DNA from 4 places in the Brenneria goodwinii genome. Region 4 is predicted to be linked to each of the others. Evidence: predicted binding sites of a transcription regulator. Region 4 holds the regulator's gene; each other region holds the start of a gene.
What was found. The regulator PurR, encoded in region 4, represses purine synthesis genes. The targets are predictions, from matches to a motif close to CANGCAAACGTTTGCNTG.
Positions count from the first base shown of each region.

Region 1: a site for PurR is predicted at 1,039-1,056, ahead of rbsD (D-ribose pyranase). Genes of this name have one in related genera too.
Region 2: a site for PurR is predicted at 877-894, ahead of purL (phosphoribosylformylglycinamidine synthase). Genes of this name have one in related genera too.
Region 3: a site for PurR is predicted at 778-795, ahead of purE (5-(carboxyamino)imidazole ribonucleotide mutase). Genes of this name have one in related genera too.

Region 1 is NZ_CP014137.1:4,192,407-4,194,612, reverse strand. It holds gene qseB (quorum sensing response regulator transcription factor QseB) at 1-225, opposite strand, end outside; gene ACN28R_RS18600 (YgiW/YdeI family stress tolerance OB fold protein) at 435-827, shown strand; gene rbsD (D-ribose pyranase) at 1,070-1,489, shown strand; gene rbsA (ribose ABC transporter ATP-binding protein RbsA) at 1,497-2,206, shown strand, end outside.
Region 2 is NZ_CP014137.1:452,001-454,206, reverse strand. It holds gene purL (phosphoribosylformylglycinamidine synthase) at 1-779, opposite strand, end outside; gene mltF (membrane-bound lytic murein transglycosylase MltF) at 1,132-2,206, shown strand, end outside.
Region 3 is NZ_CP014137.1:616,406-618,611, reverse strand. It holds gene lpxH (UDP-2,3-diacylglucosamine diphosphatase) at 11-733, shown strand; gene purE (5-(carboxyamino)imidazole ribonucleotide mutase) at 959-1,468, shown strand; gene purK (5-(carboxyamino)imidazole ribonucleotide synthase) at 1,465-2,206, shown strand, end outside.
Region 4 is NZ_CP014137.1:1,463,371-1,465,576, reverse strand. It holds gene ACN28R_RS06615 (C40 family peptidase) at 1-260, shown strand, start outside; gene cydH (cytochrome bd-I oxidase subunit CydH) at 340-429, opposite strand; gene purR (HTH-type transcriptional repressor PurR) at 805-1,836, shown strand; gene cfa (cyclopropane fatty acyl phospholipid synthase) at 2,182-2,206, shown strand, end outside.

The DNA of each region.
Region 1 (2,206 bases), 2.6 Mb from region 4:
TACCGGTTCATCGTGTTTGGCCTGGCGCCATTGCCGCAGAATATCCAACCCGTCTATTTCCGGCAGGCTGAGATCGAGCACCACCGCATCATAAGGCGCCGCGTCTATGGCCGCGGCGCCTTCTTTACCTTGCGTAAACCAGTCAACATTAAAACCAAGTTTGGTTAGTCCGGCTTTTAGCCCGTCGCCAATCAGGCGATCGTCTTCGATTAACAAAATTCTCATGGCTGCTCCATGCATTCTTGTCTTGGGTTTTTATACGAAATAGCGTGACGGCATGTACAGGTAAAATCGCCAGAATCGGGCAATAACGACAAGATAAACAAATAAAATCACCGGCGGCCATTTCTTAAGATGCTGTTAAGAACCGTTTGTTTTAATGCTGCCTGAAAACTGAACTACGATGAAAATACATGGAATAAGGAAGGTAGAGCATGAAAAAAACAATCGCACTTTTCGCCATTACGGCCCTGATTTCCGCACCGGTCTTTGCCGCCCAGACGGGAGGACTGGTCAGCCCTGATTCTTCGGTTGCCAGCGCGCCGCAAGGCGGATTTTCCGGCCCCAATAGCAGCGCGACGACGGTAGACAAGGCTCTGGAAATGAAAGATGACAGTTGGATCACCCTGACAGGTAATATAGAACAACGCATTGGCAATGATGACTATCTGTTCCGTGACGCGACGGGCACGATAAGAGTGGAGATCGATCATAAGCGTTGGAACGGACAGACCGTTTCTCCCACGGACAAGGTTGAAATTCAGGGGGAGTTGGATAAAGACTTCAACTCCGTTGAGCTGGAAGTAAAACATATCCGCAAGCTTTGAACATAAGGTTTAAACGATAGCGCCGGGCGGGCGAGAGTCCGCCTTTTACATCGATTTTCTTTTCGGCCGTGGTCTTTATCCGCATTTCTGCGCTGTTTTTTACCGTCCTATGTTCTTTTCTTGTTTTATGTGAGCGAAACGTTTCGATGGCGATCACACTTTCGCTATGTCGCCTTTGCCTTTCCTTACTCTCTTTTTCTACACTCTTTACCAGCGAAACGTTTCGCTGGTGGAGTGAATCGATGAAAAAAGCCGTATTGCTGAATGCTGATATTTCTTCCGTGATTTCCCGTTTGGGCCATACCGATCGGGTCGTGATTGGTGATGCAGGCTTACCTATTCCTGATACGACAGTGCGAATCGATATGGCATTGACTCACAACGTTCCAACCTTTTTGCAGGTTGTGGCGGCCGTCACCAGTGAGATGCAGGTCGAGGCCGCTATTGTTGCGGAAGAAATGGCGGAAAAAAATCCGACGCTCCATAACGCGTTACTCGATCAATTAAAACATCTTGAGATACACCAGGGAAACTCAATCGAATTGCATTATGTCAGCCATGAGGATTTTAAAATTCAAAGCGGAAAAAGCCGGGCTATCATTCGCAGCGGGGAATGTTCCCCGTATGCCAATGTCATCCTTTGCGCTGGCGTAACGTTCTGAGGCATCAATGCAACCTTTACTGCAACTGCAAGGCATTACCAAAACTTTTCCCGGCGTTAAGGCGCTTTCCGGCGCGGCGTTAAATGTTTATCCGGGCAAGGTTATGGCGCTGGTGGGCGAAAATGGCGCCGGTAAATCCACCATGATGAAAGTGCTGACCGGTATCTACCATAAAGACGCCGGCAGCGTGCATTTTCTGGGAAAGGAAGTGGCGTTCAGCGGCCCTAAAGCCTCTCAGGACGCTGGCATCGGCATTATTCATCAAGAACTTAACCTGATCCCTCAGCTCACTATCGCCGAGAATATTTTTCTTGGCCGTGAGTTCACCAACCGTTTTGGCCGTATTGACTGGAAAAAGATGTACGCGGAGGCGGACAAACTGCTAAAGCGCCTGAATCTGCGTTATGACAGCCGGCGTATTGTCGGTGACTTATCGATTGGCGATCAGCAAATGGTGGAGATCGCCAAGGTGCTGAGTTTTGAATCAAAAGTCATCATCATGGATGAGCCGACCGACGCGCTGACCGATACCGAAACCGCATCGTTATTCAGCGTAATTAAAGAGTTACAGGCTCAGGGACGCGGCATTGTTTATATTTCCCACCGTTTGAAAGAGATTTTTGAAATATGCGATGACGTGACCGTGTTTCGCGACGGCCAGTTTATCGGCGAATGCCCGGTCAGTGCGTTGCAGGAAGATCGGCTTATCGAAATGAT
Region 2 (2,206 bases), 1.0 Mb from region 4:
GCGGCGTTATCTTTATAGGCCGATAACACATGATCCGGCGTATGGACGAAGGTGTTTTTAATCATCTTAAACAGCGACTTCGGCTGTTCAACGCCATCAATCACCCAGTCGGCGTTAAAGATTTTATGACGGCAGTGTTCGGAGTTCGCCTGCGCGAACATGTAAAGCTCGATATCCGTTGGGTTACGTCCCAACTTATTGAACGCCGCCAGCAGATAATCGATTTCGTCTTCCGCCAACGCCAGCCCCAACCGGATATTCGCTTCCTCCAGCGCCTGACGGCCGCGTAACAAGATCTCGATGCGTTTTAACGGCGCCGGCTGCTGATGGGAGAAGAGTTGCTCCGCCTGCTGCATTTCGTCAAAAACGCTTTCCATCATGCGGTCATGCAGCAACGCCCCCAGTTGCCGCCACTGTTCATCGCTCAACGTCGGCGCATGAATATAAAAAGCCAGGCCGCGTTCCAGGCGTAACACCTTGTTCAACCCGCAGTTACGCGCGATATCGGTCGCTTTGGAAGACCAGGGGGAAATCGTACCGGGACGGGGAGTCACCAACAGCAAACGGCCTTGCGGCTCATGTTCAGCGAGAGAAGGACCATACTTCAGCAAACGTGTCAGTTTGGCCAGTTCATCGTTGTTCAGTGGTGCGTTGACATCGGCAAAATGCACGTATTCGGCATAGATATCGCTAATCGGCAAAAAGTGCTCTTTGCACCGGACAAGCAGTTTATTAATACGAAAAGCCGACAAAGCAGGTGAACCACGCAGTATTTCCATAATCTAAAGTTCTCTCGTCTTCGATGCACTGACTGTTGTGCAGTCGTTGGGCGCTACAGGGGGGAAACGCGCGTCATTATAGAGAATCCTTCCTCCGGACGAAACCGTTTGCGTTGCTATTGTTGAACATCACATTACGGCACTGATTGATCATTAAGCAAATCAATAAAAGTTGCACACTGCGGTTTTGTTACGCAAAATGCCCCGACTCCGGGACTTTTCGTATAAAAAATCGTCGGGAGCGATTTTCAACGCCGCTTGCGGCGGCCCGTAAGGGTGACGGGCAAGGATAGCTCACCATAAAAAAAGGCCGCAACAAAGACAAGTTGGCAAGCCGCCGAGAGACTATTATTTGAAGCGTTTAAAATTAAATTATTTTTTCATTGGGGTTATCACGTTACTGCTGGCGCTGGCCTTATGGCCAAATATCCCCTGGCGCAGTAGTCAGGACGTTCAGCTCAGACAGATCCTCGCACGCGGCGAGTTGCGTATCAGTACCGTCAATTCGCCATTGACTTACACGACCAGCAACGGCTCCCCGGTAGGTCTTGATTATGAACTGGCAAAACGTTTCGCCGATTATCTCGGCGTCAAGCTGGTGGTGTCGTCACGTAAGAATCTTGACGAGCTGTTTGACGATCTGGATAACAACGACGCGGACATACTGGCTGCCGGACTGATTTACAATCACGAGCGTCTTGAACGCTTTCGCGCCGGGCCAACCTACTATTCCGTCTCACAGCAGTTGGTATACCGCCTGGGCAATACCCGCCCCAAAACGATGGAAAAATTAAGCGGCCGCCTGGCGGTGACGTCAGGCTCGGCGTATATCGCCACATTACGCGATCTGAAAGCGGATAAGTATCCGCAACTGAATTGGGAGTCAGCCTCCGATCTAACCACTCAGGAACTGCTGAAACAGGTCGCTGACGGCAAACTCGACTATACGCTGGGGGACTCGGTCACTGTTGGCTTAATGCAGCGGATTCATCCGCAGCTTGCCGTCGCCTTCGATCTCAGTGATGAAGAGCCGGTCACCTGGTACATGAAACGTTCGCACGATGATAGCCTGTCGGCGGCGTTACTGGATTTTTTCAGTCGTGTCGTTGAAGATGGCACCCTCGCCCGTTTGGAAGAAAAATATCTGGGTCATGTCGGCGAATTTGATTACGTTGACACCACCACATTTCTCAGCGCCATTGACGAAATATTACCCGATTTTCGGCCGCTATTTGAAAAACATGCGACCGATATTGATTGGAAACTCCTGGCTGCCATTTCCTACCAGGAGTCACACTGGAATCCGCTGGCGACCTCGCCGACCGGCGTGCGTGGGCTGATGATGCTTACCCGCAATACCGCGGAAAGCCTGGCGGTTACCGATCGCCTCGATCCCGAGCAAAGTATCCGTGGCGGCGCGCAATATA
Region 3 (2,206 bases), 850 kb from region 4:
TTGCGGTCGCATGGCGACGCTCTTTATTGCCGACCTGCATTTAAGTCTTCATGAACCGGCGATTACCGCCGGTTTTCTGCGTTTTTTACGCCATGAAGCCGTGCATGCGGATGCCCTTTATATTCTGGGCGATCTGTTCGATGCCTGGATTGGTGACGACGACCTCCAGCCGCTGCATACGACCATCGCCAATGCCCTGTTGACGTTACATCGACAAGGCGTTCCCTGCTATTTCATACACGGCAACCGCGACTTTCTGCTCGGCAAGCGTTTCGCCAAACAAAGCGGCCTCACGCTGCTTCCCGAAGAGAAGGTACTCGATCTGTACGGCCGACGAATACTGATTTTACATGGCGACACCTTATGCACCGACGACCATGCCTATCAGAAATTTCGCCGCCGGGTGCACAATCCGCTGATACAGCGTCTTTTTCTGCTGTTGCCGTTATCTATCCGGCTCAGGATCGCCGCCGGCATGCGTTCAGCCAGTCAGCAGGCGAACCAGCATAAATCAATGCAGATTATGGATGTCAATCCTGAACAGGTTATCAATCGCTTACGGCACTATCAGGTTGACACAATGATCCACGGCCATACCCATCGCCCGGCAATTCATCAGATCGTCGCCGATGACTTCAGCGCGCGACGCGCGGTGCTGGGAGCCTGGCATCATGAAGGATCGATGATCAAAGTGACCGATCGGGATATCGAACTGATTTCATTTCCATTCTAGCCATTTCCTCACGCTATTTTAGCGCATGATTCGTTTTTCCAATCGACGCAACCGTTTTCCTCGCCATAAGGTCGTGATATGCTCTACGCCCTCAAAGTCAGAGCCCTGTTGGTAGCCCAACGTTATTCGTCCGATTTTTAACGTCGAGGCGGACACCAACGCAGCGCCTGGCCGACGCGACACCATCGACGTCACCATCATGTAAATCACAGGAGTTTTACAGGCATGTCATCCAACGCCGCCCCGGCAAAAATCGCCATCGTCATGGGTTCAAAGAGTGACTGGGCCACCATGCAGTTTGCTGCCGAAATCCTCACGACGCTGAATATTCCCTTTCATGTCGAGATCGTCTCTGCCCACCGGACGCCCGATAAACTATTCAGTTTCGCAGAGCAGGCCGCGCAGAACGGTTTTGACGTGATTATTGCGGGCGCCGGCGGCGCGGCGCATTTACCCGGAATGCTGGCGGCCAAAACGCTGGTGCCGGTATTGGGCGTGCCGGTACAAAGCGCCGCGTTAAGCGGCGTTGACAGCCTGTATTCGATTGTGCAAATGCCGCGCGGCGTTCCGGTCGGCACCCTGGCCATCGGTAAAGCCGGCGCCGCCAACGCCGCACTGCTGGCGGCGCAGATTCTGGCATTACATGATGATGCGCTTGCCGCTCGTTTAGCCGAGTGGCGGCAAAGCCAGACCGATGAGGTATTATCCCATCCTGATCCGCGGGAGGACGCATGAAACCGGTTTGCGTTTTAGGCGACGGCCAGTTGGGAAGAATGTTACGTCAGGCTGGCGAACCCTTGGGTATCGCGGTTTATCCCGTTGGATTGAATGCGGAACCGGAATCGGTTCCTTTCCAGAACAGCGTGATTACCGCGGAAATCGAACGCTGGCCGGAAACCGCGCTTACGCGAGAACTGGCTCGGCATACCGCCTTCGTTAATCGCGATATTTTCCCGCGTCTGGCTGACCGCTTCACGCAGAAACAGCTGCTGGACGCCCTGAATCTGGCTACGGCGCCCTGGCAATTACTCGCCAAAGCCGACGAATGGCCGCAGATTTTCGCCCGGCTCGGCGAGCTTGCCATCGTTAAGCGCCGTGTCGGCGGCTATGACGGCCGGGGGCAATGGCGCCTGCGCGACGGCGAGCAGCATACGCTTCCCGCTGAGTGCTACGGCGAATGCATCGTCGAGCAAGGCATCAATTTTTCCGGCGAGGTATCGCTGGTCGGCGCGCGTAATGTCCACGGCGACTGCGTGTTCTATCCTCTGACGCATAACCTGCATCAGGACGGGATCCTGCGCGCCAGCGTTGCGCTGCCCCATCCGGCGCCGCAGTTGCAGCAGCAGGCGGAACAGATGCTGTCGGCCATTATGAATGAGCTGGGCTACATTGGCGTCATGGCGATGGAGTGTTTCGTTGTCGGCGATCGTCTGTTGATCAACGAACTCGCGCCACGCGTGCACAACAGCGGTC
Region 4 (2,206 bases):
CCCGCACCGCCAACGAAATGTATCATCTGCGCGACGCCGCGCCGATTAAGAAGAGTGAATTGGAAAGCGGAGATTTGGTGTTTTTCCGCATCAACAACCGCGGCGCCGCCGACCATGTAGGCGTTTATCTGGGTGACGGCAAATTTATTCAGTCGCCGCGAACAGGCTCGGATATTCGCATCAGCAAACTGAGTGAAGATTATTGGCAGGATCATTACGTCGGCGCGCGCCGCGTCGTTACCCCGCAAACTATTCGCTGAAACCCGTATAAGCGATTCGGGCGCGTTTAAACGCGCCCGAACAGGTGATGACGTAAACCGTCGAGCGGTTCAACGCCGATTAATTCATTACCGCCACAAAGCTAAACACAATAATCATTACCAACGCACCAACAGTGGCGAACAGCGACAACTTCAGGTCAGTATCCATAAGCGTTTCCTTTGTGCACTCGCGTTATCAGAAAAAACAGCAACCGTCTTTGTAATCCCAAGCATACGCTGGGCTAAAACAATATACTGTATAACTGTAGCAATTCTTCCATAGTCCGGCGGCAAAAACGCATACCGCTGTATCACTAATAGTATAAATTACCGCTTCCACTTTCGTGTCAAATCGGACAAAATCCGCTGTTTGATGCCACGCTGCGTATTGGTCGAAAAAAGTCAGCCTTGTCCCTTTAGGTATAACATTCGGCATTCTCCTTCTGAAATTCTGTTTTTTTACATAGAAAGAGAACTTTAAACGTAGGCAAACGATTAACAATATACTTACGACTGCAACGAGTCGGTTAGGAGTCATTTTTACATGGCAACGATCAAAGATGTGGCAAAACGTGCTGGCGTTTCGACCACAACCGTATCACACGTGATCAACAAAACACGTTTCGTCGCCGAAGAAACCAAGGCTGCCGTAAAGGCGGCCATTAAAGAGTTACACTATTCACCCAGCGCCGTCGCCCGCAGCCTCAAAGTGAATCACACCAAATCCATTGGCCTGCTGGCAACGTCCAGTGAAGCGCCCTACTTCGCTGAAATCATCGAAGCCGTTGAAAATAGTTGCTACGCCAAGGGTTACACGCTGATTTTGTGCAATTCGCATAACGATATCGATAAACAACGCGCCTGCCTTTCCATGCTGGCGCAAAAGCGTGTCGATGGGCTGCTGGTGATGTGTGCGGAATATCCTCCCCAATTGCTCGCTATGCTGGAAGACTATCGCAGCATTCCCATGGTGGTTATGGATTGGGGACAGGCGCACAGCGATTTTACCGACACCATCATTGATAACGCCTTTGAAGGCGGTTATATGGCGGGCCGTTACCTTATCGAACGCGGTCACCGGGATATCGGCGTCATCCACGGCATACTGGAGCGAAATACCGGCAGCGGGCGCTATCTTGGCTTTCTAAAAGCGCTGAGCGATGCCGATATTCAAATCCATGACGAATGGGTCGTTCGGGGAGATTTTGAGCCTGAATCCGGCTACAAAGCGATGCAGCAAATTCTGGCGCAGAAACACCGGCCTACGGCGGTTTTTTGCGGTGGGGATATTATGGCCATGGGCGCGATTTGCGCCGCGGATGAGCTGGGACTGCGCGTTCCCCAAGATATCTCGGTAATCGGATATGACAATGTTCGTCATGCCCGGTTCTTCACTCCCGCGCTGACCACCATCCACCAGCCCAAAGAGCGTCTGGGTCAATCGGCCCTGGCGATGCTGCTGGACCGTATCACCAGTAAACGTGAAGACGCGCAGGTCATTGAGGTGCACCCTACTCTGATTGAGCGCCGCTCCGTTGCCGACGGCCCATTTCGCGATTACCGGCGTTATTCCTAAATACCCGCAGCGCTTATACCCCGCAGAAACCAACATATCTCTAATGCTGCTTCAGCCAATTTATACTTGTACCCAGGCTGAAGCAGTCATAAACTAATTTACGGCTTTAAACGACAACAACCATATTTATCACTATCCTTTAGTGTTAAACGCATACGGGACGTGCGTGTTTATTTTAAGGATGAGTGCCCCTACGTATTTGCGTACCGGCTTTTTTCTCTTCATTTTCCTCTTGTCATTCAGAGGGTAGACGATGGGTTATACCCACCGATACCGTTAATGGGTAAAAAATTGTCTATGCTTTCCTTGCAGTTTTCACCTTAAGCAGCAAGGTAGGGAGAAATTATGAGTTCATCATGTGTAGAGGATG